Regions from separate parts of the Achromobacter sp. 1012554356 genome, predicted to be linked through region 4. Evidence: predicted binding sites of a transcription regulator. Region 4 holds the regulator's gene; each other region holds the start of a gene.
The links. Region 4 encodes FNR, which switches genes on or off when oxygen is low (the NO sensors DNR and NnrR bind a similar motif). Its sites were predicted from a motif close to TTGATNNNNATCAA; they were not measured.
Positions count from the first base shown of each region.

Region 1: a site for FNR is predicted at 3,303-3,316, ahead of AC6LJW_RS16100 (DASS family sodium-coupled anion symporter). Genes of this name have one in related genera too.
Region 2: a site for FNR is predicted at 5,569-5,582, ahead of AC6LJW_RS17025 (universal stress protein). Genes of this name have one in related genera too.
Region 3: a site for FNR is predicted at 2,817-2,830, ahead of cyoA (ubiquinol oxidase subunit II). Genes of this name have one in related genera too.

Region 1 is NZ_JCBANC010000028.1:51,319-58,904, forward strand. It holds gene AC6LJW_RS16080 (MetQ/NlpA family ABC transporter substrate-binding protein) at 1-533, opposite strand, end outside; gene argB (acetylglutamate kinase) at 807-1,709, shown strand; gene AC6LJW_RS16090 (pyrimidine 5'-nucleotidase) at 1,753-2,499, shown strand; gene slmA (nucleoid occlusion factor SlmA) at 2,551-3,126, shown strand; gene AC6LJW_RS16100 (DASS family sodium-coupled anion symporter) at 3,430-4,923, shown strand; gene AC6LJW_RS16105 (Ldh family oxidoreductase) at 4,933-5,982, shown strand; gene rodA (rod shape-determining protein RodA) at 6,766-7,586, opposite strand, start outside.
Region 2 is NZ_JCBANC010000031.1:44,151-51,736, reverse strand. It holds gene AC6LJW_RS17050 (UxaA family hydrolase) at 1-150, opposite strand, end outside; gene AC6LJW_RS17045 (GntR family transcriptional regulator) at 333-1,088, shown strand; SAM riboswitch at 1,115-1,196, shown strand; gene metX (homoserine O-succinyltransferase MetX) at 1,186-2,445, shown strand; gene metW (methionine biosynthesis protein MetW) at 2,442-3,056, shown strand; gene AC6LJW_RS17030 (muropeptide transporter) at 3,177-4,424, shown strand; gene AC6LJW_RS17025 (universal stress protein) at 4,594-5,457, opposite strand; gene AC6LJW_RS17020 (trimeric intracellular cation channel family protein) at 5,681-6,319, shown strand; gene AC6LJW_RS17015 (GntR family transcriptional regulator) at 6,479-7,150, shown strand; gene AC6LJW_RS17010 (LamB/YcsF family protein) at 7,205-7,586, opposite strand, start outside.
Region 3 is NZ_JCBANC010000059.1:31,842-39,427, reverse strand. It holds gene AC6LJW_RS24050 (SCO family protein) at 1-138, shown strand, start outside; gene AC6LJW_RS24045 (copper chaperone PCu(A)C) at 159-647, shown strand; gene AC6LJW_RS24040 (ATP-binding protein) at 893-2,098, shown strand; gene AC6LJW_RS24035 (response regulator transcription factor) at 2,104-2,655, shown strand; gene cyoA (ubiquinol oxidase subunit II) at 2,913-3,821, shown strand; gene cyoB (cytochrome o ubiquinol oxidase subunit I) at 3,824-5,800, shown strand; gene cyoC (cytochrome o ubiquinol oxidase subunit III) at 5,804-6,418, shown strand; gene cyoD (cytochrome o ubiquinol oxidase subunit IV) at 6,418-6,768, shown strand; gene AC6LJW_RS24010 (ankyrin repeat domain-containing protein) at 6,838-7,586, opposite strand, start outside.
Region 4 is NZ_JCBANC010000052.1:333-7,918, reverse strand. It holds gene AC6LJW_RS22540 (DUF899 domain-containing protein) at 1-133, opposite strand, end outside; gene AC6LJW_RS22535 (SRPBCC family protein) at 213-662, opposite strand; gene AC6LJW_RS22530 (ArsR/SmtB family transcription factor) at 563-1,000, opposite strand; gene AC6LJW_RS22525 (hypothetical protein) at 1,077-2,246, opposite strand; gene fnr (fumarate/nitrate reduction transcriptional regulator Fnr) at 2,261-2,989, opposite strand; gene AC6LJW_RS22515 (gamma-glutamylcyclotransferase family protein) at 3,087-3,521, opposite strand; gene clpB (ATP-dependent chaperone ClpB) at 3,660-6,266, shown strand; partial or broken gene AC6LJW_RS22505 (CehA/McbA family metallohydrolase domain-containing protein) at 6,368-7,586, opposite strand, start outside.

The DNA.
Region 1 (7,586 bases), on a different contig from region 4:
GCGGCTTCGAGTTCACGGAACTTCAGCTTCTTGGGGTTCTCGACGACATCGGCGGCGGTCGCCAGGATGTTGGCCGGATCCTTGAGCTTGATGACGCCCTGCTTTTGCAGCAGCACCAGCGCGCGGCCGCCGTTGGACGGGTCATTGGGGATGGCGACCGTGGCGCCGTCCTTCAGGTCGGACAGGCTCTTGATCTTCTTGGAGTAGCCACCGAACGGCTCGACGTGGACCAGGGCCACCGGCACGAGGGTCGCCTTGCGGTCCTTGTTGAAGCTTTCCAGGTACGGCTTGTGCTGGAAGAAGTTGGCGTCCAGTTGCTTGTCCGCCAGTTGCAGGTTGGGCTGCACGTAGTCGCTGAACACCTTGATGTCGAGCTCCACGCCTTCCTTGGCCAGCTTGGGCTTGACCACTTCAAGGATCTCGGCATGCGGCACCTGCGTGGCGCCCACGACGACCTTTTCGGCGTGGGCCGCGTTGGCGGCAACCAGGAGGACCGACGCCGCCAGGGCAGAACGGACAAAGTTCAAACGCATGTCTTGCCTCTTTTATGGTGAAAATCGGGGATCGATGTCCCGCAGGTTCGGGCAGGCCCCCTTTTGCGGGGCGTGCCGTTGTGAAAACGCCCCCAATTTACCTGAATGCCCGTTATTTGTCGGGCATATGGACATAGGTTTGCAGCATAAGAAACCTGTGGGTACTACAATCCGTCGTATGCTTGCGCTAGCCGCGTTCCAACCGCGTTCTTGTGCAGGCATTTTTTTAACGCCCATCAACTTTTCTGTTATTTATCTGCCGACTTAGCTGCCATGACCGACACCCCCGACCCTGCTGCCGTTTCGTCTCCCGCCGTCAAAGCCGCCGTGCTGTCCGAGGCTCTGCCGTATATCCGACGATTTCACGGCAAGACCATCGTGGTCAAGTACGGCGGCAACGCCATGACGGAAGAGCGATTGCAGCGCAGCTTCGCGCACGATGTCGTGCTGCTCAAGCTGGTGGGTCTGAACCCGGTGGTGGTCCACGGTGGTGGTCCGCAGATTGATGACGCCCTGCGCCGCATCGGCAAGCAAGGCACCTTCATCCAGGGCATGCGCGTCACCGACGCCGAGACCATGGAAGTCGTTGAATGGGTGCTTGGCGGCCAGGTCCAGCAGGACATCGTCATGATGATCAACGAGGTCGGCGGCAAGGCCGTGGGCCTGACTGGCAAGGACGGTGGCCTGATCCAGGCCCAGAAAAAGCTGATGGCCAACAAGGACAACCCGTCCGAACCCATCGACATCGGCTTCGTCGGCGACATCACGATGGTGGAACCGGCCGTCGTGAAGGCCCTGCAGGACGACCAGTTCATCCCCGTCATCTCGCCCATCGGTTATGGCGAGGACGGCACGGCCTACAACATCAACGCCGACGTCGTCGCCGGCAAGATGGCCGAAGTGCTGGGCGCCGAGAAGCTGCTCATGCTGACCAACACCCCGGGCGTGCTGGACAAGGGCGGCAAGCTGCTGCGCAGCCTGTCGGCCCAGACCATCGACGAGCTCTTTGCCGACGGCACGATCTCCGGCGGCATGCTGCCCAAGATCTCGTCCGCGCTGGATGCCGCCAAGAACGGCGTGAACTCGGTGCACATCGTCGACGGCCGCGTGCCGCACTGCCTGCTTCTGGAAATCCTGACCGACCAGGGCGTCGGCACGATGATCAGCTCGCACTGATGAAGCACACCCCAGCAGCACGGCGCGCCGCGCAAGCCTCATGATGCAAGTGCGACGCCAATTGCTGCGGCCCGCAGTGCGGATGCGCCGCTCCCGCGGGATTGCCACAGGCGCGCCCGAGCGCCTGTGGCTGTTCGATCTGGACAACACGCTCCACGACACATCGCACGCCATCTTCTCCAAGATCGACCACGGCATGACGATGGCGGTGGCCGAGGCGCTGAACGTGGACGTGGACGCCGCCAACCTCGTGCGGTCGCAATACTGGAAGCGTTACGGCGCCACCATGATTGGCATGGTGCGCCACCACGGCGTCGACGCCCACGAGTTCCTGCATCGCAGCCACGACTTCGACGTCGCGCCGCTGTTGCGCTCGGAAAAGGCGCTTGCCTACAAGCTGCGCCGCCTGCCTGGGCGCAAGGTGCTGCTGACAAACGCGCCGCTGCACTATGCGCGCTCTGTCCTGTCGCACCTGGGTATCCTGCGCCAGTTCGACAGCCTGTGGGCCATCGAGCACATGCGGCTGCACGGCGAGTTCCGGCCCAAGCCCTCCGCGGCGCTGCTGCGCTACGTGCTGGCGCGCGAAGGCGTGCCCGCCCACCGCGCCGTGCTGGTGGAAGACACGCTGGCCAACCTGCGGGGCGCCCGCCTGGCAGGCCTGAAGACGGTCCACGTGTATCACCCCGGCACCCCCTTCGGACGCGGACGCTCGCACCGCCCGGCCTACGTCGACTTGCGGGTAAACTGCGTCAGTGATTTATTGTTACGCCGGCGCCCCCTGCGGGGCTGACGGCACGCAGTATCCCCTCCACCCGTCATCCTGCGCGAAGCAGTCCCTCCCATGGCGAGCAAACCCGGCGAGCGCAAGACCCAGATTCTGCAGACTCTGGCCGAAATGCTGGAGCAGCCGCACGCGTCCCGCATCACCACGGCCGCCCTCGCCGCGCGCCTCGAAGTCTCCGAAGCCGCCCTCTACCGGCACTTTGCGAGCAAGGCGCAGATGTTCGAAGGGCTGATCGAGTTCATTGAAACCAGCATCTTCACGCTGGTGAACCAGATCGCCACCGCCGAGCCCTATGGATTGCCGCAGGCTCACAAGACGGTCTCCATGCTGCTGACCTTCTCGGAGCGCAACAAGGGCATGACGCGCGTGCTGACTGGCGATGCGCTGGTCACGGAAGACAACCGGCTACAGGAACGCATCAATCACATCAACGACCGCATCGAGGCATCGTTGAAGCAATCGCTGCGCATCGCCATCACCGACGGCGGCCTGCCGCAGGAAGCCAACGTCGCCGCGCATGCCAGCCTGCTCACGCATCTGGTGCTGGGCCGCTGGCTGCGTTACGCGCAGAGCGGATGGCGGGTCACGCCCACGCTGCATCTGGACGAACAGCTACGCCTGGCCCTGGGTTGACGCGCCGGCATTAGCGCCGTTTCGCGGAACAATCCCGGTGGTGTGCAGGGGCAAAACGAACTTTATCGTGTCCCGATTGGTTCGCGCCGACGCAACACTCGTACGCTTGCCCCGCCATGGGGGCGACGAGCATAATGCCCAGAACGAGTTTTCCACAAGCGCTGTTTTTCACCTTCTTGACGCTCATCAATACGGGTTTTCCACAATGCCGTCACGATCATCCTGTAGCGTCGAAACACCGGACTGATTTACCCCGTGCTCGCGGGCGGTGTTTCGTCAGTTTGACCTCAACTGGAGAAGGATATGGCTGCGGAAACCGCTGTCCCCGCCTCGCAAGCCCCCCAAAAAACCAAGATTCCCATCGGGCTCATCGCCGGCATCCTCGTGATGATCGGCGTTTTAATGATGCCCTTGCCGGCAGACCTGCCCGTTGCAGGCCATCGCATGCTGGCAATCCTGGCGTTTGCCGTGGTCGTCTGGATCACCGAAGCCGTCTCGTACGAAGCCAGCGCCATCATGATCACGACGCTGATGGCTTTCCTCCTGGGCACCGCGCCCACCATCAAAGATCCCAACGTTCTCTACGGCACGTCCGCCGCCATCAGCATGGCGCTGACCGGCTTTGCGAACTCGGCGCTGGCGCTCGTCACCGGCGCCTTGTTCATTGCCGCCGCCATGACATTCACCGGACTGGACCGGCGCATCGCGCTGGTGACGCTGTCCAAGGTGGGCACCAGCACGCGCCGCATCCTCATCGGATGTATCGCCGTGACGATCGTGCTGAGCCTGGTCGTGCCCAGCGCCACCGCGCGCAGCGCCGCCGTGGTTCCGATCATGATGGGCGTGATCGCGGCCTTCGGCGTGGACAAGCGCTCGAACATCGCGGCCGGCATCATGATCATCGTGGCCCAGGCCACCAGCATCTGGAACGTCGGCATCCAGACCGCCGCCGCGCAGAACCTGCTGACGGTCGGCTTCATGGAAAAGATGCTGGGCGAACGCGTGGCATGGTCGGACTGGCTGATCGCCGGCGCCCCTTGGTCTCTCATCATGTCGGCCGTGCTGATCGTCGTCGTGCTCAAGCTGCTGCCGCCTGAAAGCAACAGCATCGCCGGCGGCAAGGAAGCCGTCGAGAAATCGCTGCTCGACCTAGGTCCCATGACCGGCGCGCAAAAGCGCCTGATGGCCGTGTCGGTCATGCTGCTGCTGTTCTGGTCGACCGAAGGCAAGCTGCACAAGTTCGACACCACCTCGACCACCTACTTCGGCCTGGTGCTGCTGATGCTGCCGCGCTTTGGCGTGATGACGTGGAAAGACGTGCAATCGCGCATCCCATGGGGCACGGTGATCGTGTTCGGCGTGGGCATCAGCCTGGGCACGGCGCTTCTCACGACGCAGGCCGGCCAGTGGCTGGGCAACCAGGTGGTGCATCACACCGGCCTGGACCACCTCGGCCCGCTCGCCATCTTCGCCATCCTGGCGGCCTTCCTGATCGTGATCCACCTGGGCTTTGCCAGCGCCACCGCGCTGACCTCGGCCATGCTGCCCATTCTGATCTCGGTGCTGGCAACGCTGCCGGGCGACTTCAGCCGCCTGGGCATGACGATGCTGCTGGGCTTCGTGGTCAGCTATGGCTTCATCCTGCCCATCAACGCGCCGCAGAACATGGTGTGCCTGGGTACCGAAACCTTCAACGCCAAGCAATTCGCCAAGGTGGGCATCATCGTGACCATCGTGGGCTACCTGCTGATGCTGCTGATGGGCATGACCTACTGGCGCTGGCTGGGCTGGCTGTAAGGAGTCGTCATGAAAATCACGATTGCCCAAGCTAACGAATACGGCCGCCGGGTGCTGATGGCACAAGGCGTGCCGGAAGACATCGCGCGTGATGTCGCCGAACATCTGGTGGAATCGGACCGCGTGGGATACACGAGCCACGGCCTGTCCATCCTGACGAACTACCGCCGCGTGCTGTCCGAGGGCCTGGCCCAACCCGACGGACGTCCCGAACTCCTCAACGACCGCGGCGCAATGCTGGCCTACGACGGCCACCACGGACTGGGCCAGTACGTGGGTAAGGTCGTCATCGAAAAGGCGATCGAGCGCACGCAGGAACATGGCCAGTGCATCCTGACCCTGCGCCATAGCCATCACCTTGGCCGCATGGGCCATTTCGGCGAGATGGTGGCAGCCAAGGGACTGATCCTGCTGGCTTTCACCAACGTGATCAACCGCTCGCCCACCGTCGCCCCGTTCGGCGGCGCCCAGGCGTGCCTGACCACGAATCCGCTGTGCTTCGCCGGCCCCCTACCCGGCGGCCGGCCGCCGTTCATCGTGGACATGGCCACCAGTTCGATCGCGGTGAACAAGGCGCGCGTGCTGGCGGCCAAGGGTGAGCAGGCGCCGCCGGGGTCGCTGATCGACGCTGACGGCAACCCGACTACTGACCCGGGCGCGCTCTTTACCGATCCTCCTGGCGCATTGTTGCCATTCGGCGGCCACAAGGGCTACGCACTGGGCCTGGTTGCCGAACTGCTCGCGGGCGTCCTGTCCGGCGGCGGCACCATCCAACCCGAACATCCGCGCATCGGCGTGGCGACAAACAATATGTTCGCGCTGCTGCTGGATCCGCAGGTGGACTTCAATACTGATTGGCGGTCGATGGAAGTCGGCGCATTCATCGACTACCTGCACGCGTGCAAGCCGCAGCCTGGGGTGGAATCGGTGCAGTATCCGGGTGAGTATGAGGCCCGGAATCGGGCGGTCAATGCGGATTCGGTGGAGTTTGATAGTCGAATCTGGGATGGGTTGACGAAGTTGGCCGTGGAGCTTGGGGTGCCTGAAGCGTTGCCGTGAGGGAGTTTCGGGGACGGGATTTAGGCTGGCATTCATGCGCGTTCTTTTGACGCCCGCCGTAGCGGGGGCTGGGGAGCGCGGGGCGAGTTGGGTTCTTTAGGTGCTTGCCCACGGAGGGGGGAAAGAGAGAGATCTTGCGGTGCCCGCCCCCGGCCGGCCGCGCGGGCGGCCATTGGGGGCTTACGCGGCGTCTTGCGTCGTGGCGATGACGCTTCGCGTGTGGCTACGACTGCTCCAGGTGTCTGACACCCTGGTGCGATCCACGTCATGCCAAGCGCATCTCCCTAGGGTGTCAGACACCGGCAGAGCCCCCGCTACGACGTGCTCCAGTCGCTTCAGCTTTGCCGACGGCGGGGCGAGTTGGGTTCTTTAGGTGCTTGCCCACGGAGGGGAGAAAGAGAGAGATCTTGCGGTGCCCGCCCCCAGCTGGCCGCGCGGGCGGCCTTCGGGGGCTTACGCGGCGTCTTGCGTCGTGGCGATGACGCTTCGCGTGTGGCTGCGACTGCTCCAGGTGTCTGACACCCTGGTGCGATCCACGTCATGCCAAGCGCATCTCCCTAGGGTGTCAGACACCGGCAGAAGAACGAAAACCGTCGCGCATTCCGGTGTCCGGACCCAACTGCAGATAGCGGTCGGCTCGCCATTAAGCGTCACTTGAACTGCAGTGCCCGATGGGGGGGCCGCCCAGGCAAGTCCAGAGCGAAGGCTCCGGTCCGCAATCGTGGGCGATCGTGCCCACGGTGACCGCGGCGTCGGGCGACCCACGAAGAACAACCACCAACATCAAGTCTTCACAGACCGATGCCGACTGATACTCATCATGATCCCAAACGCAATCCCCATCGTGAACAACGCCGTCCCCCCGTAGCTCATGAACGGCAACGGCACCCCCACCACGGGCAAGATCCCCGTCACCATGCCCACGTTCACGAATACGTAGATGAACAGCATCATCGTCAGCGCACCCGCCAGCAACCGGCCGAATTGCGACGCGGCCCGGGATGCGATCGTCAAACCGCGCGCCATCATCAGCCCGTACAGCACCAGGATCGCAATACCGCCGTACAGGCCAAATTCCTCGGCGTACACGGCAAAGATGAAGTCAGTCGTGCGCTCCGGGATGAAGTCCAGGTGCGTCTGCGTCCCCTTCATGTAGCCTTTGCCGTAGACGCCGCCCGAGCCCACCGCGATCATCGATTGAATCGTGTGAAAGCCCTTGCCCAGCGGGTCCGAACTGGGGTTGAGCAGCGTGCAGACCCGGTGCTTCTGGTATTCGTGCAGCACTACCCAGTCCACGTCCGGCTCGCATAGCTGGTCTTCGTAATAGACCAGCGTGCCGATGGCAATGACGCCGGCCAGCATGACCGGCACCAGCAGTTTGAACGACAGACCCGCGAAATAGATCACGAAAAAGCCCGCGCCGAACACCAGCAGTGCCGTGCCCAGGTCAGGCTGCAACACGATCAGGCCGAAGGGTGCGGCCAGCATCGCGGCGGCGGCCAGGAAGTCGCGCACGCGGACCGCGCCTTCGTGGCGCTGGAAATACCAGGCCAGCATCATCGGCACCGCGATTTTCATCATCTCGGACGGCTGGATGCGGGTCA
Region 2 (7,586 bases), on a different contig from region 4:
GTGGCCGATGGGAATGTCCTGCGACGCGCGCACATGGATGATCTTGTCTTCATCCATGATCCAGGCGTTCAGCTCCGTTCCGGCGGTCAGGCCTTCCACCACGGCGACCGCCACCGTGTCCTTCGCATCGTGCAATACGGCGTGAATCATTGTCTTCCTCTCTGAGTCAGGGGCGCCGCCCGGGTGCTGCACGCGGCGCGGATCACAACGGCCAGGAAATCTTAGGCCCGGGTTTTTTCAAAGTCAACTAAATCATATAGATGACTTACATGACTTGAGCGAATGATCGGCGCGCCGCTACACTGGAGGTCCTCGATTTTTGCGATGCACCCATGAACACCAGCCTGTCACCGACTGTGCCCCTGGGCAGTCCCTTGTACGAACAGGTCAAGCAGGCCGTGCTTGCCGCGCTGGCGCAAGGCGAGTGGAAGCAGGGCGATGCGATCCCCCCGGAAAAAAATCTGGCCGAGCGCTTCGGCGTGTCGATCGGCACCTTGCGCAAGGCCATCGACGAGCTGGCCGCCGAAAACATCCTGGTGCGCCATCAGGGGCGCGGCACCTACGTCGCGGTGCACACGCGCAACCATCATTTCTTCAAGTTCTTCCGCATCGTCGGGCAGGACGGCAGCAAGTCCTATCCGACGACCGAGCTGTTGCGTTTCCGGCGCGTGAAGGCGTCGGCGGTCGTGCGCGAAAAGCTGGAATTGCCCGCGGGCGCTCACGTGTTCGAGTTCCTGAATGTGCTGTCGCTCAACGGCGACGTGGTCATGGCCGACGACGTGTGCCTGCCCGAATCGCGCTTTCCGGGGCTGCTGGAGGCGCATTTGCGCGAGCGCACCAGCACGCTCTACGCGCTGTACCAGGACCTGTTCGGCGTCAACGTCATCGCCACCGACGAGCGGCTGCGGACCTGCCTGGCCGAACGCACGCAGGCGCGTTGCCTTGGGGTGGCCGAGGGTAGCCCGCTGCTGGAGATCCGCCGCATCGCGTTTTCGTACAACCGCCAGCCGGTGGAGTGGCGCGTGTCGCGCGTGAACACCGAGCGCTACGAGTATCTGGGACAGGAGCCCTGGGAAGCCGGCGCGTAGCAGTGCTAGAATTCCTGCCGCACTACCCAATTTTCGGCGCCGATTTGCCTGATCCGCTTGCGGGCGCCTTCCAATAAATCCAGCTAAAGAGGTCCGTATGACCACTCCTGCCCAACATTTGGCCGGTGATTCGGCCAGCGGGTTCGTCCCCGCAACCGTCACAACTTCCGATACCGTTGATCCCGGTTCGGTCGGCCTCGTCTCCCCCACGTTCATTCGTTTCGACGAACCGCTGCCCCTGCTTAGCGGCCAATCGCTTGCGGCTTACGAACTGGCTGTCGAAACTTACGGCACGCTCAATGCGCAGCGCACGAATGCCGTGCTGATCTGCCACGCGCTCAATGCCTCGCATCACGTGGCGGGCCAAGCGGCGGACAACCCCACCGACCTGGGCTGGTGGGACAACATGGTGGGCCCCGGCAAGCCGGTGGACACCAATCTCTTCTTCGTGATCGGCGTGAACAACCTGGGCTCGTGCTTCGGTTCGACCGGGCCGGCCAGCCTCAATCCCGAGACCGGCAAGCCCTGGGGCGCCGCGTTCCCGGTGCTGACGGTGGAAGACTGGGTGCGGGCGCAGGCGCGGGTGGCGGACCACTTCGGCATCGAACGCTTCGCGGCGGTGATGGGCGGATCGCTGGGCGGCATGCAGGCGCTCAGCTGGTCCATCACCTTGCCCGAGCGCGTGGCCAACTGCATCGTCATCGCCAGCACGCCGCGCCTGTCCGCGCAGAACATCGGCTTTAACGAAGTGGCCCGCCGCGCCATCATCACCGACCCGGACTTCCACGGCGGCGACTACTACGCGCAGGACACCGTGCCACGCCGTGGCCTGTCGGTCGCGCGCATGATCGGCCACATCACGTACCTGTCCGATGACGACATGGCCGAAAAATTCGGACGCGCCCAGCGCGCACCGGCCGAAAACGGCGCGTACCGCTACGGCTACGACGTCGAGTTCGAGGTCGAGTCCTACCTGCGCTATCAGGGCGAAAAGTTCACCCGCTATTTCGACGCCAACACCTATCTGCTGATCACGCGGGCGCTGGACTACTTCGATCCGGCGCGCACCACGGGCGGCGACCTGGCCCGCGCGCTGGCGCCCGCCAAGTCCAATTTCCTGCTGGTGTCGTTTTCGACCGACTGGCGCTTCCCGCCGGAGCGTTCGCGCGAGATCGTGCGCGCGCTGCTCAAGAACGGCAGCCCCGTCACGTACGCCGAAATCGACGCGCCGCACGGTCACGACGCCTTCCTGCTGGAAGACGCCCGTTACCACGCGGTCGTCCGCGGCTACTACGAACGCATCGCGCGCGAGCTGGGTCTGCAAGCCACCGCCCCGAATGAAGGATGCTCAGAATGACTGCCGTGACTCCCCGCTATGCCCACAGCGCGCTGCGGCCCGACCTGGCGCGCATCGCCGGCTGGATCGAACCGGGCAGCCGCGTCCTGGACCTGGGTTGCGGCGACGGCGCGCTGCTGGCGCACCTGCGCGACCATCGCCAGGTCAAGGGAGCCGGCGTCGAGCTCGACGACACCTGCGTGATCGCCTGCGTGCGCCGCGGCGTCGAGGTCATCCAGCAGAACCTGGAAGACGGCCTGGCGCTCTTTGACGACAAGCAGTTCGATACCGTTGTGCTATCGCAGACGCTGCAGTCCATGCACCGCACCGAACACATCCTGCGCGAAATGGCCCGCGTGGCGCGTTACGGCGTGGTGTCGTTTCCCAACTTCGGCTACTGGCCGCACGGCTGGGCCATCCTGCGCGGCCGCATGCCAGTGACGGGGCAGATGCCGTACCAGTGGTACAACACGCCCAACATCCACCTGTGCACGCTGCGCGACTTCGAACAGCTTGCCGGGGAAGTGGACGTGCGCATCCTGGAGCGCGCCACATTCAACGAAGGCAAGGAAGTGCGGCTGTTCCCAAGCTGGCGCAGCACGCTGGCGGTGTATCGCTTTGCTTCGCCCTGACATTCACTGCCTGACATTCCGACACGCATCCTCCTGACGGCGCGGGCGAACAGGCCCTAAAATGCCGCAAGCCCGCGGCCAGCGCCTGTGACGCCGCCGGCCAAGTTTCAGGAGACCGTCATCACCGCTGTATCCAACGTCTACACCAGCCCGCGCGTTGCCCCCCTGCTGGTGCTGGGCTTTGCCAGCGGACTGCCGCTGGCCCTGACCGGCGGCACCTTGCAGGCCTGGGCCACCGTCGAAGGCGTCCCGCTGCAGGAAATCGGTTTCCTCACCCTTGTCGGCGCCGCCTACACCATCAAATTCCTCTGGGCGCCGTTCATTGATCGGTTTGCCCCGCCCGTGCTTGGCCGGCGCCGTGGCTGGATGCTTGTGACGCAGCTGCTGCTGGCGTTGAGCATCCTGGCGATGGGCACGCTCTCGCCGTCGTCCACTCTGATGCCGTTGGCCTTTCTGGCCGTGCTGGTCGTATTTCTGTCCGCCACGCAGGACATCGCCTTCGACGCCTATTGCACCGACGTACTGCGCAAGGACGAGCGCGGGGCGGGCGCGGCCGTCAAGGTCATGGGTTACCGGCTGGCCATGATCGTGTCGGGCGGCCTGGCGCTCATCATGGCGGATCAGTGGATAGGGTGGGGCAACACCTATATGGTGATGGGCGGACTGATGCTGCTGTCCGCGCTGGCCACCCTGTGGGCGCCCGAACCGGAACACGTCGCGCGCGCGCCGCGCACCCTGCGCGAGGCCGTGGTCGAGCCACTGCATGAGTTCTTCACGCGCCGCGGCGCGTTGGCGGTGCTGCTGCTGATCGTGCTGTACAAGCTGGGCGACGCGTTCGCCGGCGCCTTGTCCACCACGTTTCTCATCCGCGGCGCGGGGTTCACGCCGACAGAAGTCGGCACCGTGAACAAGGTGCTGGGGCTGGCGGCCACCATCATCGGCGCGCTGGCCGGCGGATCGCTGATGTCGCGCTGGGGGCTGTACCGGTCGCTGATGGCCTTCGGCCTGCTGCAGGCGGTGTCCAACCTGGCGTACTGGCTGATCGCGGTCAGCCCGAAGAACCTGTGGCTGATGGCAACCGGCGTGGGTATCGAAAACCTGTGCGGCGGCCTGGGCACGGCGTCGTTCGTGGGCCTGTTGATGGCGCTGTGCCGCCAACGGTTCTCGGCCACGCAATTCGCGCTGCTGTCGGCGCTGTCGGCCGTGGGCCGCACCTATCTGGCCGGCCCGCTGACGCCGCCCCTGGTTGAGCATCTGGGATGGCCGGGATTCTTCCTGGTGACGGTGGTCATCGCCGTGCCGGGGCTGGTGCTGCTGCGGATGCTGCGCGGAACGATCGAAACCATGGAAAAGCAGGGCGACGCGTAACCCAAAGCCTCAAGGTGCATGACACCCGTCAGCCTCAAGGTGTCTGACACCGCAGAAAAGACCACCAAGTTGCTAGGGCGCCGCATGGGTGTCTGACACCTTGCGAAGCGAAGACAGGTCAATCAAAAAAAGGCGGCGCACAAGCGCCGCCTTTTTGCTGGCGAAAAACTTACTCTTCGCCGCTCAGCCGGACGATCAGCACATCGCTGGGCAGGGATTCCAGCAGCCGCTCGGCCACGCTGCCGATGGCGGTGCGCAGGATGCCCGTGCGGCCATGGGTGCCGGTGACGACCAGATCGGACCGGTGGTTGAACGAGTAATCCGACAGCACGGTTTCGGGCTGGCCGGCTTCGAGTACGACCTTGGTCGGGCGGCCCTTGGGCAGTTCGGGCGTTTCGGCGATGAAGCGCTCGGCGCACTGTTCGGCAGTTCGGTACAGATTGTCGACGACGGCGTCGTCGGGCTTGGTCACGCTCTGGAACGGGACTTCGTAGGCATTGAACAAGGTGATGTCGGCGTTGGGCACCAGTTGCAGCGCGGCGCGCAGCGCCTGGCGCGAGCCATCCGAGAAGTCGGTGGCGACGAGCACGTCTCGATAAGGCCTGCGGGGGCGGTTCTTGACGACCAGCACGGGCTGGCGCGCCTGGCGGGCCAGCTTTTCGACGGTGGTGCCAAGCAGCAGGCGGCCCAGCGTTTCCTGGCGGGCGATGCCGGCCACGATCAGTGAGCAGCCATACGCGTCGGCGGTTTCCATGATGCTGGCGACGGGGTCGCCCTTGGTGACCACGACTTCAGCCGGCACGTTGGCGGCGGCGACGTCTTCGGCGAGTTCGCGTTCGACGAGGGCCTTGTGATCCGGCGACAGACGGCGCCAGACGGGGGTGGTGAGCGGCGTGGCATGGGATTCCATGACATGCAGCATGATCAGCTTGGTGTTCAGTTCCTTGGTCAACTGCAGCGCGCGGTCGAGGGCTCTGTCGCCGCGCGCACTCAGGTCGGTGGCCAGAAGGATGGGGCCAATTTGCTGGGTCATACCTAATCTCCCGGTTACGGCCAGAGGGGCGGCTCCCGCGTCCGCGCTGCCTGGCCCAGTAGCGCCCGGTCGGGCACGTCTCCATTGTCTCGCCGCGAAACGAGACCGGAGTTGATCATTGTCAACGCAGGTTTGAGGGTACGGGATGAAGCGCGCGCAGGCAATGGCGCGTCCGCCGGCAAGGCTCAATACAATGGGGCCTGCCCAAGCTACCCCCCCTACTATGTTTACCGATCTGTCGCCCGCCCTGCTGCACACGCTGTACCTGGTCGCCATCGTTGCCGAAGCCATGACGGCCGCACTGTCGGCGGGCCGGCGCGACATGGACTGGATGGGCGTCTGCATCATCGCGTGCGTGACGGCGCTGGGCGGCGGGTCGCTGCGCGACGTGCTGCTGGGCCACTATCCGCTGACGTGGGTCGTGCATCCCGAGTACCTGTGGATGACGGGCGGCGCGGCCATCCTGACCGCGCTGATCGCCCCGGTCATGCGCCGCTTGCGCAGCGTGTTCCTGCTGGCTGACGCGCTGGGGCTGGTCGCGTTCACGGTCATCGGCTGCCAGGTGGCGCAGATGATGCAGCTGCCGATCACCGTGGTGCTGATCAGCGGCATGATCACCGGGTGCGCTGGCGGCGTGCTGCGCGACGTCCTTTGCAACGAGGTGCCGCTGCTGTTCCGCAAGGAACTCTACGCCAGCGTGTCCCTGGTGACGGGCGCGCTGTACCTGGGCTCGATGTCGCTCGGCCTGTCGGCCAACGCCTCGGTGCCCATCGCGCTGGCGGCGGGCCTGACCATGCGCCTCATGGCGCTGCGCTTCAACTGGCAGATGCCCAAGTTCGTCTACCGCGACGATTGGGACTGACCGTGCCCATCGGTCGAATTTGACCTTCCGCCACTACCCGGCGCCGGCCGCCAGACGCTGTGTCCATCGTGTGAAACATTAATTCTATTTCTGTTTCAATAGATTTCTAGTATCTTGTCACGGTCTCATAGCTTGCATACGCAGTAGAAGGGGAGCCGATTGGACGTCAAAGCGCCCGCCACGATTCCGTATTTCCTACAGGAACAGATTCGTGAGTTGATAGTGAACGGCACTATCCGGCCCGGGCAGCCGTTACGGGAACAGGAACTGGAACAGCGTTTCGGCACCAGCCGCAGCCCCATCCGGGAAGCGATGCGACTGCTGGAGCTGAGCGGTCTGGTGACGCACATCCAGCGCAAGGGCTTCCGGGTCACGCTCTATACCGAGACCCAGATCCGCCATCTGTACATGCTGCGCGCGGAGCTGGAAGCGTATTGCATCCGGCAGGTCGCGGAGATGCCCGATGTGGGCGCGCTGGTGGCCGAGCTGGACACGTTGCACGAGGCCATCGTCGCGGCCATGGACCGGTTGGACGCGCGCGGCTTCATTGCGGCATCGCGCGAGTTCTACCTGGCGGCCGCCCGCTACACCGGCAACGCCCCGCTGACCAGCATGCTCAGCAAGCTGTACGAACAGATTGAACCGCTGGGCTACATGCTGGCCCGGCAGTCGCTCGAGGCCAATAAGATTCCGGCCTACACGGACGGCATCATCCAGGCGCTCGGCAGTCGGGATTTCGACCGCGCGGCGGAACTGACCCGACGGTATGTGGTGGAAGTGCTGCCCGAGATCCTGAGCGCTTATCGCGAGGCGTCGCTGGATTCGGTGTAGGGATATGGCCCGGGATTCGCTGGGGCATCTGCCCCGGAACCCGGACAGCGGCCGTTAGCCGCGGGGCGGCGTGCGCACCTCGATGCCAGCCTGCTGCAGGGCGCTTCGGATGCCATCGGCGAAGACCAGCGCATTGGGCTGGTCGCCATGGATGCACAGCGTGTCGGCCTGCACCGGCACGTCCTTGCCGTCCACCGACCGCACCAGGCCTTCACGCACCATGCGCACGACCTGCGCCACCGCAATTTCCACGTCTTCGATCATGGCGCCCGCACGCGTGCGCGGCGTCAGCGAGCCGTCGTTTTGGTACGAGCGGTCGGCGAAGACTTCGTTGGCGCTGGCCAGGCCGATGGCGCGCGCCGCGTCGATCAGTTTGCTGCCCGCCAGGCCGTACAGGATCAGCGAGGCGTCCACGTCCTTGACCGCCTGGCAGATG
Region 3 (7,586 bases), on a different contig from region 4:
GTCCCGACCGGCTCGTCCTACACCATGGACCACACCGCGCTGACGTACCTCATCGACGCCGAAGGCAAGATGCGCGTGGCGCTGCGCCATCAGCAGAGCGCGCAGGAATGCGCGCAAGACCTGCGCACCGTGCTCTGAACCCAGTCAAGGAAACCCTCATGAAAAAGCTTTCGATCAAACCCCTGGCCGCCGTCTTCGCCGTGGCCCTGGCCGGATTCAGCCATTCCGTGCTGGCACAGGACGCCGGCCTGGCCGTGCAGGACGCCTGGGTGCGCGCCACGGTGCCCAACCAACACGCGACCGGCGTGTTCATGCAACTCACGTCCAAGGAAGCCGGCCGGCTGGTCGGCGTGGAATCGCAGGCGGCCAAGCACGTGGAAGTGCACGAGATGGCGATGCAGGACAACGTCATGAAGATGCGCCAGGTCGCCGGCGTCGACTTGCCCGCTGGGCAGGCGGTTCAGCTCAAGCCCGGCGGCTACCACGTCATGCTCATCGACCTGGCCAAGCAGATCGTGCCGGGCGACCACGTCGCCCTGACGCTGATCGTGGAGGACGCGGCTCGCAAGCAACGGCGCGTGCCGATCGACGCGGTGGCCCGGCCGCTGAATGCGACCGCCGCGCCGGCCGCCGGTCACGGCCACTGATGGCGGGCGGCAGGCGCTCATCGCGCGCCTGCCGCGTGCCGCGGAGCGCACATATGGGGGACACATTGACCCGCCGCTTGACAGCGCTGCCCTCCGATTCACCATACAATGCCTGCACATCCGACGCCCGCGCCTTCCGGCCCGGGCTGCCGCCGGCCACCGCCGCCGCGCTCCGGATGCCAGCGTTCCGCGCAGCCGGGCGTTCGTAACTGCCGGCAGGCTGGCCGGCGCCTCTGTATCTGGATATGCCCGGTAGTTCCGCCTTTTCCTTCCTGCGTACCCTCTGCAGCCTGCGCTGGCTCGCCATCGCGGGCCAGGCCGCCACCGTCCTCGTCGCGAGCAGCGTGCTGGGCCTGGATCTGCCGCTGGAACCGCTGTGGCTGGGCGTGGGCCTCCTGATCGGCTTCAACGTCTACGCCAGCCTGCGCCTGCGCCATCCGCGCGACCTCTCCCACGCCACCGCCTTCGGCCACCTGTTCATCGACATGGCAGTGCTGGCCTGGATGGTGGGCTGGAGCGGCGGCATCAGCAACCCGTTCGGGACGATGTTCCTGATCCTGACCGCGCTGGCCGCGCTGGCGTTGCCCCGCAACTGGGCGCTCGCAGCGGCGCTGGCCGGCGTGCTTGGTTACGCCGCCGCCGCCATCTTCGGCCAGCCCCTGCGCGGCGACGTAGACCCCCACACCCTGCTGCTGTGGGGTCTGGGCGCCAATTTCCTGATTTCGGTGGTGGTGGTGCTGGTGTTCTCGACCCGGCTGGCCGCCGACATGCGCGCCCGCGAGCGCGAGCTGGCCCGCCTGCGCGAACGCTTCACCCGCAACGAGGGCATCGTCGCCCTGGCGACCCACGCCGCCGCGATGGCGCACGAGCTGAACACGCCGCTCGCCACCATGACGCTCCTGACAGACGAGATTGCCGCCGAGGTCCAGGACGACGAGGACCTGCGCGAAGACGTCACGACCCTCAGCCAGCTTCTGGCCCTGTGCCGGGAACGCATCCGCAATCTGGCGGTCCCAACCGCCGTGGATCTGGTTCGCGTCGTGGGGCAATGGCGCCTGATCCGGCCGACCATCGACCTGCAACGCTCGGGCACGCTGCCCACCAGCCTGCGCGTCGATCCGGCCATTGCCCACCTGCTGCAGGCGTTGCTGAACAACGCCGCGGACGCGGGGGAATCCGCCGACGCGCCCCGCGTGGACCTGCATCTGGAATACGGTTATGGCGCCCTGCGCGGCGAAGTCCGGGACTACGGGCAGGGCTTCGACCCCGACCATGCCGTGCTGCCGGCGACCAGCCTGTTCAACAGCGGCAAGCCGGGAGGGCTGGGCGTGGGCCTGGCCCTGTCGCACGCCACCGTGGAACAGATGGGCGGCGAAATGACCATGACCGCGGCCGAAGGCGGCGGCACCCGCATCCGCTTTTATTTGCCTCTCGGCAACCCCGGGACCTGAATGTGATGAATGCAAACGATCTTGGCCTGCTGATCGACGACGACGAACTCTACGTGCGCACCCTGCAGCGCAGCCTGTCGCGCCGGGGCCTGGAAACCCGAACCGCCACCGGCATCGCCGAGGCGCTGCGCGTGGCCGAGGAAATCCGTCCGGCCTTTGCCCTGGTGGACTTGCGCCTGGGCGAAGATTCGGGCCTGACCCTGATCCGCCCGCTGCGCGCCCTGCGCGAGGACATGCGCATCCTGCTGGTCACCGGCTATGCCAGCGTGGCGACCGCCGTGGAAGCCATCAAGCGCGGCGCCGACGACTACCTGCCCAAGCCAGCCACGGCGCCCATGATCCTGCGCACGCTGGGTCTGGTGAAGCCAGAAACAGTTACGATCGAAACGACCATGACGCCATTGCACCGCCTAGAATGGGAGCACATTCACCAGGCCCTGCACGAGACCGGCGGCAACGTTTCGGCCGCGGCGCGGCTTCTGGGCATGCATCGGCGCTCGCTTCAACGCAAGCTGGCCAAAAAACCGGGGCCGGAACGCGAGGTTCTCCCGGAATGAGTTGTGCGGGGCGACACATCTTTACAACACCCCCATGTGCACGTGCGACATATCGTCGCACCCCCTCCCTCCCCTCGGGGCTTCTGCTCCCCTAGGAAAACCCTGAATCCGCCGCCATTGGGCCGGATTTCTCCCAGGCAATGCGACCTTTCGTCGCAGGCTTGACCCAGATCAAACCGATAGGATGGACGTTGCTGCCTAGCAGCATTCCAGTCTGCTGCTTTGCAGCATTTCCCACCTTCCATCCAAGGCTGTACGTGAAACACCCCCTCCTTGCGACCCTTACGCGCATATTTGGCGTCGGCGCGGTCATGCTGCTTGGCGGCTGCAACATGGAAATCCTCTCCCCCAAGGGAGATATCGGCATCCAGGAAAAGACGTTGCTGCTGACGGCGACCGGGCTCATGCTCCTCGTCGTAATTCCAGTCCTCATCATGATCGTGGCGTTTGCCTGGAAATACCGCGCTTCCAACACCAAAGCTGACTACCAGCCCAAGTGGGCTCACTCCACGGCAATCGAAGTCGTGGTCTGGACCGTCCCTTGTATCATCGTGGCGATTCTTGCCGTGATCACCTGGCGCTCCACGCACGCGCTGGATCCCTACAAGCCGCTCGTGTCCGATCACAAGCCGGTGACCATCGAGGTGGTTTCGCTGGATTGGAAGTGGCTCTTCATCTACCCCGAATACGACATCGCCACGGTCAACGAGATCGCGTTCCCCGTGGACGTTCCGGTCAACTTCCGGATCACGTCGGCCTCGGTCATGAACTCGTTCTTCATTCCCCAGCTCGGCAGCCAGATCTACTCGATGGCCGGCATGGAGACCAAGCTGCACCTGAACGCGCGCGAAATCGGCACCTACGCCGGCATTTCGGCCAACTACAGCGGCGGCGGCTTCTCGGGCATGCGCTTCAAGGCGCACGCCATGTCGCAGGAAGGGTTCGACAACTGGATCAAGGAAGCGAAGGCTGCTCCCACCGCGCTGACCCCCGATGTCTACGCGGAACTGACCAAGCGCAGCGAGCGCAACCCGGTCGTGAAGTATTCGTCGGCGCCGCCCGCCATGTTTGATTTCATTCTGGGCAGCACGATGACCAAGATGGCCGGCGTGGACTCCGCCACGTGCACCTCCACGTCGAATAATCTGATCGCAGGAATCAACTAACAATGCTCGGGAAACTCACCCTCGAGGCCATTCCGTACCATGACCCTATCGTCATGGTTACGCTGGCCGCCGTGTGCCTGGGAGGCCTAGCGGTCTTCGGCGCCATCACCTACTTCAAGAAGTGGCAGTACCTGTGGACGGAGTGGCTCACCTCCGTCGACCACAAGCGCATCGGCGTGATGTACATCATCGTCGCGCTGATCATGCTGCTGCGCGGCTTTGCCGACGCCATCATGATGCGCACGCAGCTTGCCGTCGCGTCCGCGGACTCGGCGGGCTTCCTGCCTCCGCACCACTACGACCAGATCTTCACCGCCCACGGCGTCATCATGATTTTCTTCATGGCGATGCCCTTCATCACCGGGCTGATGAACATCGTCGTGCCGCTGCAGATCGGCGCCCGCGACGTGGCGTACCCGTTCCTGAACTCGTTGAGCTTCTGGCTGTTCGCCGCTGGCGTCGTGCTGATGATGCTGTCGCTGTTCGTGGGCGAATTCGCCGCGACCGGCTGGCTCGCGTATCCGCCGCTGTCCGGGCTGGACTACAGTCCAAGCGTGGGGGTGGATTACTACCTCTGGGCGCTGCAGATCTCCGGGCTAGGGACAACGCTTAGCGGCATCAACTTCATCGTCACCATCCTGCGCATGCGCGCACCGGGCATGACCCTGATGAAGATGCCGATCTTCACGTGGACCTCGCTGGTCACCAACGTCCTGATCGTCGCCGCCTTCCCCGTGCTGGCTGCGACCCTGGCGCTGCTGACGATGGACCGCTACCTGGGCACGCACTTCTTCACGAACGATGGTGGCGGCAACGTCATGATGTACGTGAACCTGATCTGGATCTGGGGTCACCCCGAGGTCTACATTCTGGTGCTCCCGGCGTTCGGCGTGTATTCGGAAATCGTTGCCACGTTCGCCCGCAAGACGCTGTTCGGCTACAAGTCCATGGTTTACGCCACGGCCGCCATCGGCGTGCTGTCGTTCCTGGTCTGGCTGCACCACTTCTTCACCATGGGCGCGGGGGCCAACGTCAATGCCTTCTTTGGCATAGCGACAATGATCATCTCGATCCCGACCGGGGCCAAGATCTTCAACTGGCTGTTCACCATCTACCGCGGCCGCCTGCGCATCACGACGCCGGTGCTGTGGACGCTGGGCTTCATGATCGTGTTCGTCATCGGCGGCATGACCGGCGTGATGCTGGCCATCCCCGGCGTGTCCTTCGTGCTGCACAACAGCCTGTTCCTGATCGCGCACTTCCACAACACCATCATTGGTGGCGTGGTGTTCGGCTGCATCGCCGGCATGATCTACTGGTTCCCGAAGGCGTTCGGCTTCACGCTGAACGAGCGTCTGGGCCGTTACTCGTTCTACTGCTGGTTCGTCGGTTTCTTCATGGCCTTCATGCCCCTGTACATCCTGGGCTTCAAGGGCATGACGCGTCGCCTGAACCACTACGACAACCCCGAATGGCAGCCTTACCTGCTGGTCGCGCTGGCTGGCGCCGCGCTGATCATGCTGGGCATCTTCTTCCTGCTGCAGCAAGTGTTTGTCTCCGTGCGTCAGCGCAAGCAGAACCAGGACGTCACCGGCGATCCGTGGGATGGCCGCACGCTGGAATGGTCGATCTCCTCGCCCGCGCCTTTCTACAACTTTGCCCACGTTCCTCACGTCGATGAACTGGACCAGTTCTGGGAAGACAAGCAAAGCGGCAAGGCGTACAAGCGCCCGGCCAAGTACGAAGACATCCACATGCCGAAGAACACCGCCGCCGGTGTCTGGATTGGCGCCTTTGGCCTGGTCATGTGCTTTGCGCTGATCTGGCACATCTGGTGGCTGTCGATCGCCGGCCTCGTGGGCATGATCGGTTCGTTCATCGTTCGCGCCTATGACCGCGACGTCGACTACTGGGTCCCGGCCGCGGAAGTCGAACGCATCGAAAACGCTCACTTTGACAAAATGCAGAAGGCCGCCTGAGCCATGATTCAAGCCGTAGCCACTCACCCCCACGCGGGTCACGACGATCACGCGCATCACGACGATGGATCCAAGACCGTTTTCGGTTTCTGGGTCTATCTGATGAGCGACTTGCTGATCTTTTCGGTGCTGTTCGCCACGTTCGCGGTGTTGTCCAACGCCACCGCGGGCGGTCCGTCCGGCAAGGAACTGTTCGACCTGAACTTCGTCCTGGTCGAAACGCTGTTGCTGCTGGTGTCCAGCTTCACCTTCGGCATGGCCAACCTGAACGTGCACGCCAACAACAAGAGCCGTGCCATGGGCTGGTTGATGGTCACGTTCCTGTTCGGCGCGGGCTTCATCGCGATGGAAATCTATGAATTCCATCACCTGATCAGCATCGGCGCCGACCCGGGCCGCAGCGCCTACCTGTCCGCGTTCTTCACGCTGATCGGTACGCACGGCCTGCACGTGACCTTTGGCCTGATCTGGATCATCGTCATGCTCGACATGATCCGCCGTCATGGCCTGGACTCGATCAACAAGCGTCGTCTGGCGTGCCTGAGCCTGTTCTGGCACTTCCTGGACATCGTCTGGATCTGCGTCTTCACCTTTGTCTATCTTCTGGGAGCCCTCTGATGTCGCACTCCGCTGCGGCCGCACACGGCCACGACGATCACGCCGCCGACCATGGCAGCCTGAAGTCCTACATCATCGGTTTCGTGCTCTCGCTGCTGCTCACCTTCGGCTCGTTCGGCCTGGTGATGCACGGCGCGCTGTCCCACAACGCCACGATCATTGGCGTGGTGGCACTGTGCATCCTCCAGCTGCTGGTTCAGCTGGTGTACTTCCTGCACATGGGCGCATCGAAGTCGTCCCGCGACAACCTGGCCACGTTCGTCTTCACCGTGATGATCATCTTCATCATCGTCGGTGGTTCGGCCTGGGTGCTGTACAACATGAACGTCAACATGGGCCACGCCATGTAATGACGGCTTGCCGATCCGGCAAGTAAAAACAGGCACCTTCGGGTGCCTGTTTTTTTTGGGGGAGCCGGATCAGCGCGGCGAAGCGGGCGGCGCCAGGTCCACCTCGGCGCGCCGTGCCAGTTCGGTGGCCGTCACCCCCACGAACGGCTGCACGCGCGACGTCTGGTTCAGATCGCATCCGGCCGGGCCGGCAGCCGCATCGAGCACCTGCTTGATCGCACGTCCGCCCATCGGGCTGACCGGACCATTGTTGCCAAGCTGCCAGGCCAGCACGTCCGCCACCGCCATGCCGCAACGGGCCGGCGTCTTCGGCGTGCCGCCATGTTCGAGCAGCAGCCGCACCTTGTTGTCCATGCCCAGGTTCAGCATCGTCACCAGCGGCAGCACGTCCGCCGCCGCGACGCCCTCGATCCGCATGTCGGAATCGCTCCGGTCGGTCGGGTCCGCGCCCGCCTTCAGCCAGGCCTCGTACAGATCATCGGGCAGCCACGGCAGGCTGAGCGGCGCGATCCGGTTGCGCAGCGGTCCCGCCGTGCCGGCCGGCGCGGCCAGCGGCACCCCCGCGGCCACCAGCCGGTCCGCAGTGGCGCGCAGCCGCGCGCGCTGGCCGTCCCACGCCGCGCTGTTGCCGTCGGCCGCCGCGCGTTTCTCCATGTGATTCCACGTAGACAGCAGACTGGACAACGGCTCTGTCGAAAGCGGCGCCTGCGGGGGCCTGGCGGCCTGCACCAGCTGATCGATCAGGCCGGGTTGCAGATAGCGGACCGCCAGCGACAGTCCTTCGTTCAGCCCGTTGCGGTCCGGCGCTTCCTTGCTGG
Region 4 (7,586 bases):
GGACCCACGGAAGCGCCATGCGGTCGCGGACCAGGGCGTCTGAAGCGTGGGTCAGTTCCTTCTCGCGCCGCAGCAGCGCCTCGCGCGCAACAGTCCATTCATGGCGGGATACGACGGGATGATCGGTTTGCATTGTGCGTCTCCTTTGCGAGCCGGGCCCTATGACCCGGGGGCAATGACAGATCGGGGGTACAGATTCAACTGCGGCAGGTTCAGGCCTTGCCGGCCAGATGATCCGCCAGCCGATCCATGGCGCCGGACCAGCCGTCCTCGTGGCCGTCTCGGGTGGCCTCGTCGACGAACGGCGTCTGCAGGAAGGCAAGCTCGGTGCCCCCGTCCGCCGAGGTGAAGTCCAACGTGATCAGTGAGGTTTCCTGCGGCGTGTCGCGCCACGCCCAGGTGAACACCAGCCGGCGATGTAGCGCGACTTCCTGGTAGCGGCCGCTGGCGTGGTGTTCCCCGCCGTCTGCGGTGATGAAGCCGACCTGATAGTCGCCGCCCACGCGCACGTCGGTCTCGGCCAGCAGCACGCGTTGCGTGCCTGCAGGGCCGAACCAGCGCATCAGCGCTTGCGGGTCGGTCCAGGCTCGCCAGACGCGTTCGACTGGGGCGTCGAAGCGTCGCTGGAGCCGCAATTCGAGGGGGGAGATTCGGTTTTCCATGGATGGATTTCCTCTTCGTGATAGAGATATCGCGCCAGCGAATCCAGCTGCCCGGTCCAGAACCGTTCGTACCGCGCCAGCCAGCCGGCGGCGGCGCGCATGGGTTCGGGAGACAGCGTGCAGCTCACCACCCGCCCGTCCTTGGCGCGCGCGATCAGGCCGGCGTCTTCCAGCACCCGCAAATGCTTCATGAAGGCGGGCAGGGACATGGCGTGAGGCCGCGCCAGCGTGCTGACCGAGGCCGAGCCCTGTTCCAGGTCCGCCAGTACCCGGCGGCGTGTGCCATCCGCCAGCGCGGAGAAGATGGCATCGAGAGCGTCATCATTTAACTTAACCATAAGGTTAAGTTTTAGGCCTACCGCAAACCCGTGTCAAGCCGGATGGCTTGGGAATTTCCCTAGGGATGAGGCGGGCTTATTTGCCGCGCGGCTTGATGATGTCGCAGGCCGCGGCAGTGCTGCTGGCCCGGGCGTCGCTGCCCAGCAGCGCCCGCACGCCGCAGATTGACCCGAACATGCGCTTGCCGTCGTGGCCGACGCCGCCGACCTCGAAGGCGGTGTGACGCAGGGGGACGGGCTTGGCGCCGCGGGTAGCCAGCACGTGTTCGTACTGGACATAGCCCGTGCCGCGCGCCAGCCGCGTGGCGCCCTGGGCTTCGGCGCCGCAGGCCTTGTCCAGCAGCCGGTGCTCGGGGTTGTTGTCCGCGCCGCCCAGCAGGTAGACCACATCGCGCGACGCGTACCGCACGAAAAGGCGGGAATCATCGGATTCGCGGGCGTAGGCGGGCAGCTTGTCGGTGCCGTACTTGTACTGGTTGTAGGTGGGGCAGATGCCGCGCTCGTACGGCGCGTAACCCTTGCCGTCCGCGCGTGGCCGCTCGTTGGTCAGGTACAGATAGGAAGACGGGTTGGCGACGACGTAGCGCATGGCCAGGCCGTCGCGGCGCAGCACCCCGTCCACGTTGTTCAGCACCGCATACCGATGCACCAGTTGCGCGCCGGCCGAATGACCGGCCAGTACGAGACCGGTAAGAGCTGGCAGGCGCTTGCGGTCGTTCAGGCTGCGCAGCAGGTCGTCCAGGACCTGAAACGAAGTGACGGGCGCAGGCCGGCCGGTGGCCTGGACGCTTTCCTGGCCGTCTTCCCAGCTGGCCTTGCGCCAGGCCGCCATACCCGAGAAACCCGAGTCGATCGACCCGGAAAACCGCGGGGCAAGAACCAGCGTGTCGCTCGCGCGCCCGGGATCGGCGGCCACCAGCGCGGCGGCGGTTTCGTAGTAGTTGTCGGCGTCGCGCTTGACGCCGTGGATGACGATGAGCACCTGCTTGATGCCGCGCAGGTCGTCCTTGGCCAGATCCCGGTTGGCGTAGACCGGCATCTTGTACCGGTGACCGGGCCGGCCCAGTTCAACGGCCTGCCAGCGCAGCGGCGCCGCGCGCTTGGGCGCGGGCGTGGCTTCGTCGTAGTCGTAGGGGTCGGGCAGCGGCGTTTGCGCGCGCGCGGCGCCGCACGCGAGCATGGCGACGACGGCAAGCGATGCCGCCAGCGCGGTGCGGGACAGGGAAGTGGCAGGCGGGCGTCGCATGGCGCGGCGACCGCTCAGCAGCTTTCGTGTCCCAGCAGTTGCTTGAGCGCGGGCAGGTCCAGGATGCGGACTTCGCGCTGGTTGATCTTGATGAGGCCGTCGCGGGCAAATCGCGAGAACAGACGGCTGACCGTTTCCAGCGTCAGGCCCAGGTAGTTGCCGATTTCTTCGCGGCTCATGCGCAGTACGAACTCGGTGGACGAATAGCCCAGCGAGGCATAGCGCTGCGACAGGTTCAAGAGGAACGCGGCCAGGCGCTGTTCCGACCGCATGGACCCCAGCGAGGCCAGCATTTGGTGCGAGCGGGTGATCTCGCGGCTCATGAGGCGGCGGAACTGCTGTTGCAGCGACGGCAGGTGCGACGCGACGCGATCGACTTCGTTCAGGCGGATGACGCAGACCTCGGAGTCTTCGAGCGCCACGGCGGCCGACACGTGCTTGCCGTCCAGCATGCCGTCCATGCCGACGATTTCGCCGGGCAGATGAAAGCCGGTGATCTGGATCTGGCCGGTGGCGTCTTCAAGCTGCGTCTTCAGGCTGCCGAAGCGCACGCCATAGACGGCGTCGAGCGGATGATCCAGCGAATAGAGCGTCTTGCCTTTTTCCACGCGGACGCGCTCTTTAACCAGTTCGTCCAGCTTTTCGACTTCGGCGGCTGCCATGCCCACGGGAACGCAGACGTGACCCAGCATGCACGTGGAACAGTGGGCGGCATCAGGGGCAATGGGGACCCGTTTTTGCATACGATGACCTTTAGAGTGCCCATTGCGCGGCGGGCGCCGGAACGGGTGTGAAGCACGAGACAGGCGTCTATTGTAGTCCGTTGTTACTACGGGTGTCTTACCGGGCGTCCTGCTTTGTTCTGGAAAGGCGGTGAGCGATCCAGTCGTCCCCCGCAATATCGACCGCCGCGGCCCGCAGCGCGGGGTCGATCGGATAGTACGCGCAGGGCAGAAGACCCGTCGCGCCGGGGCCTTCCAGGCGGGCGGAAACCGTCCGGCGTACGAAGCAGCCGGGCTTGCCGGGCTCGTATTCCTCGATCTCGTCCATCAGGGCAATCAGCGCCGGATCCACCCGGTAGACATCGCCGCGTACGCGCCGTCCGTCGTCCACGGGGATCAGGCCGGGCCAGTCGCCGAAATCGACCAGCATGCCAGGCACGCTGGCCGGTCCGACGTGGCTGGCGGCCGGCAAGCCGCGCGCCTCGGCGGCGCGGGCAAGATCGTTGATTTCGCCGGCCCGTAGGGTGCCGTACACAAAAACGTATATGCTCATTGCTCTGTTTGCTGGTGCACGTCGAAGAAAACCATGAGGGCCGCCGGGTGTTGAAATTGTCCCATCCGGCCACATATTCAGGTTATCGAGCCAGCCGGCACGGATCGGTCAGGCTCCCCACAAGCCAATACGACCATTATGCGATTCGACAAACTGACGACCAAGTTCCAACAAGCGCTGGCGGACGCGCAAAGTCTCGCCGCCCGCAACGACCATCCCTACATCGAACCCGTCCACGTGCTGTCCGCCCTGCTGTCGGATGCTGACAGCGGCGCAGGCAGTCTGCTGGCGCGTGCCGGCGTGGCGGTCAACCGCCTGGGCCCGGCGCTGGAGTCCGCCCTGAAGGGGCTGCCGCAGGTGCAGGGCGAAGACAACGTCCAGGTGGGCCGCGACCTGCAGGGCGTGCTGACCCGCACCGACAAGGAAGCCGCCCGCCGCGGCGACACCTACATCGCCAGCGAACTCTTTCTGCTTGCACTGGCCGACGACAAGGGTGAGGCCGGCCGCATCCTGCGCGATGCGGGCCTGCAGAAAAAGGCCCTTGAAGCCGCGATCGACGCCGTGCGCGGCGGCGAGAACGTCTCGGGCGCGGAAGGCGAGGCCAACCGCGAAGCCCTTTCCAAATACACGCTGGACCTGACCGAGCGCGCCCGGCAGGGCAAGCTGGATCCGGTCATCGGCCGCGACGACGAAATTCGCCGCACCATCCAGATCCTGCAGCGCCGCACCAAGAACAACCCCGTGCTGATCGGCGAACCCGGCGTCGGCAAGACCGCCATCGTCGAAGGCCTGGCGCAGCGCATCGTCAACGACGAAGTGCCGGAAAGCCTGCGCGGCAAGCGCGTGCTGTCGCTGGATCTGGCGGCGCTGCTGGCGGGCGCCAAGTTCCGCGGCGAATTCGAGGAACGCCTGAAGGCCGTGCTGAAAGAGCTGGGCCAGGACGACGGCCGCAACATCGTGTTCATCGACGAGCTGCACACCATGGTGGGCGCGGGCAAGGCCGAAGGCGCGATGGACGCGGGCAACATGCTCAAGCCGGCGCTTGCGCGCGGCGAGTTGCACTGCATTGGCGCCACCACGCTCGACGAATACCGCAAGTACATCGAGAAGGACGCGGCGCTTGAGCGGCGCTTCCAGAAGGTGCTGGTCGACGAGCCCGATGTGGAATCCACCATCGCCATCCTGCGCGGCCTGCAGGAACGCTACGAAATCCACCACGGCGTCGAGATCACCGACCCGGCCATCGTCGCGGCCGCCGAGCTGTCGCACCGCTACATTACCGACCGCTTCCTGCCCGACAAAGCCATCGACCTGATCGACGAGGCCGGTGCGCGCATCCGCATGGAGATCGACTCCAAGCCGGAAGTGATGGACAAGCTGGACCGCCGCATCATCCAGCTCAAGATCGAGCGCGAGGCCGTCAAGAAGGAAACGGACGACGCGTCCAAGCGCCGCCTGGGCGTCATCGAGGACGAGCTGCAGAAGCTGCAGCGTGAATACAACGACTTCGAGGAAATCTGGAAGGCCGAGAAGGCCGCGGTGCAAGGCACGCAAGCCATCAAGGAAGAGATCGACAGCGTGCGCGCCGAAATGGCCGAACTGCAGCGCAAGGGCCAATTCGACAAGCTGGCCGAGCTGCAGTACGGCAAGCTGCCGGACCTTGAAGCGCGCCTGAAGGCCGCCGAGGTGGGCGCCGCCGAGGCCGCCGAAAACGCCGAAGGCGACGAGTCGCGTCCGCGCCTCTTGCGCACGCGTGTCGGCGCCGAGGAAATCGCGGAAGTCGTGTCGCGCGCCACGGGCATTCCCGTGTCGAAGATGATGCAGGGCGAGCGCGAGAAGTTGCTGCACATGGAAGAGTTCCTGCACAAGCGCGTGGTGGGCCAGGACGAGGCCGTGCGCCTGGTGTCCGACGCCATCCGCCGTTCGCGTGCGGGTCTTGCGGATCCGGCCCGCCCGTATGGCTCGTTCCTGTTCCTGGGCCCCACCGGCGTGGGCAAGACCGAGCTGACGCGCGCGCTTGCCGAGTTTCTGTTCGATTCTGAGGAGCACATGATCCGCATCGACATGAGCGAGTTCATGGAGAAGCATTCGGTGGCGCGGCTGATCGGCGCGCCGCCGGGATACGTGGGCTACGAAGAGGGCGGCTACTTGACCGAGGCCGTGCGGCGCAAGCCCTACAGCGTGGTGCTGCTCGATGAAGTCGAAAAGGCGCACCCGGACGTGTTCAACGTGCTGCTGCAAGTGCTGGACGACGGCCGCCTGACCGATGGCCAGGGCCGCACGGTGGACTTCCGCAATACCGTGATCGTCATGACGTCGAACCTGGGTTCGCACCATATCCAGACGCTGGCTGGCCAGCCGTACGACGTGGTCAAGGAAGTGGTGTGGGATGAACTCAAGCAGACGCTGCGGCCTGAGTTCCTGAACCGCATCGACGAAGTCGTGGTGTTCCATGGCCTGGAAGCGCAGCACATCGAGTCCATCGCCCGCATCCAGCTTCGCCGTCTGGGCGAACGCCTGGAAAAGCAGGAGATGCGGCTGGAGGTCACGGAACCGGCGCTGGCGGAACTGGCCCGCTCCGGCTTCGATCCGGTGTTTGGCGCACGGCCCTTGAAGCGTGCGATCCAGCAGCAGATCGAGAACCCGGTGGCGCGCCTGATCCTGGAAGGTAGGTTCGGCCCGCGCGACGTGGTGCCGGTGGACTGGCAGGACGGCCAGTTCGTCTTCACCCGCACGTTGCAGTGATCGCGCTGCAATAAGCAAAATGCCCGGCATAAATCTGCCGGGCATTTTTTTTGTCCACGCCATGGCGCCGATAACCTCGGCGCCGGCGCGGGCCAGTCAGATTAGTTCGCGACCGTCACGAACACCGGGTTCGAGTAGAACCACAGGTCGTTGTAGTTGCGGGCGTTGATGGCGTTGAAGCGCGCCGCGTTGTCGGCAAAATCGACCTTGGCATCCGGCAGCGGTTCGCCCGCTGCGGTTTCGCCGGCCACGTCCACGCCCAGATTGGTGCCGCGCAAGCGCAGGTACTGGCTCTTGTCGGCGGTGATCGTGGTCGTGATGACGTTGTAGCCGTCCTCGTCCACCTTCCAGTCGGCCTTGGTGAAGCGGGCCAGCACGCGCGTCGAGGGGTTGGTGTCGACGTCGTATTCCGGGGTGCCGGACTTGGCGCGCTCGGTCACGTCGCCCACGATCAGGTCCACGTGGTTCACGGTGGGCTTGACGTAGGTGGGGTTGCCGCTTTCGATCGGGTACTCGTAGTTGTTGCGCTCGGGGCTGCGGAAGCGGATGGTGACCTGGACCTCTTCACCCTTTGCCGCCTTGAGTTCACCGCCCATGTGCACGGCGCCGGTCGCGCCCTTGGCCTGGAAATCCAGCGCGTCGATCAGGTCGCCGAAGACGCCGAACATGCGGCCGCTCTTCAGGCCGGCCACCACGGCCGCCATGTCGTCGCCGTCCTTCCAGACGTGCGTCTTGGAGTACTCGCCGGGCGCGTAGCCGCTGCTGTACAGACCCTGGCTCGTGCGGAAGTGGTAGTCCGAATCGGCCACGTTCCAGATGCGGCGGCCTTCGCCCAGCAGCGCGTCCCACGTGCCGCCCAGATGCGCGACCAGGTAGTCGGCGCCGCCATAGGTGCGGTTGGGCAGGAAGGGGGTGGTGTAGGCGGTGGCGTAGCCGCCACGGTCCGGCTCCATCTGGTTGCCGACCATGCCTTCGATGGCGAAGAAAACGTTCGGGGCCAGGTCGTTCATCTCGCGCAGCTGGCCGATGGTGTACTTGCCCGCGTAGCGCGACGGGTGGTTCAGCAGCATGTAGCTGTCGGGGTACTTGTCGCGCAGCCACTTCAGCGCGGCCAGCGAGTCGGCGTGCGTGGTGTAGGCGCGCGTTTCGCCGGACAGGCGCGAGACCAGCAGCGGGTCGAACAGGTTGGGGTCGCGGTTGGTGAACAGGTATTCGAACTCGGCCACGGCCTCCAGCGACTTGGGCGACTGCGGATCGTTGTAGCCGATGCCGATGTTCACGTGGTCATGCGTGGGCATGTCCCATTCGAACGACGAGAAG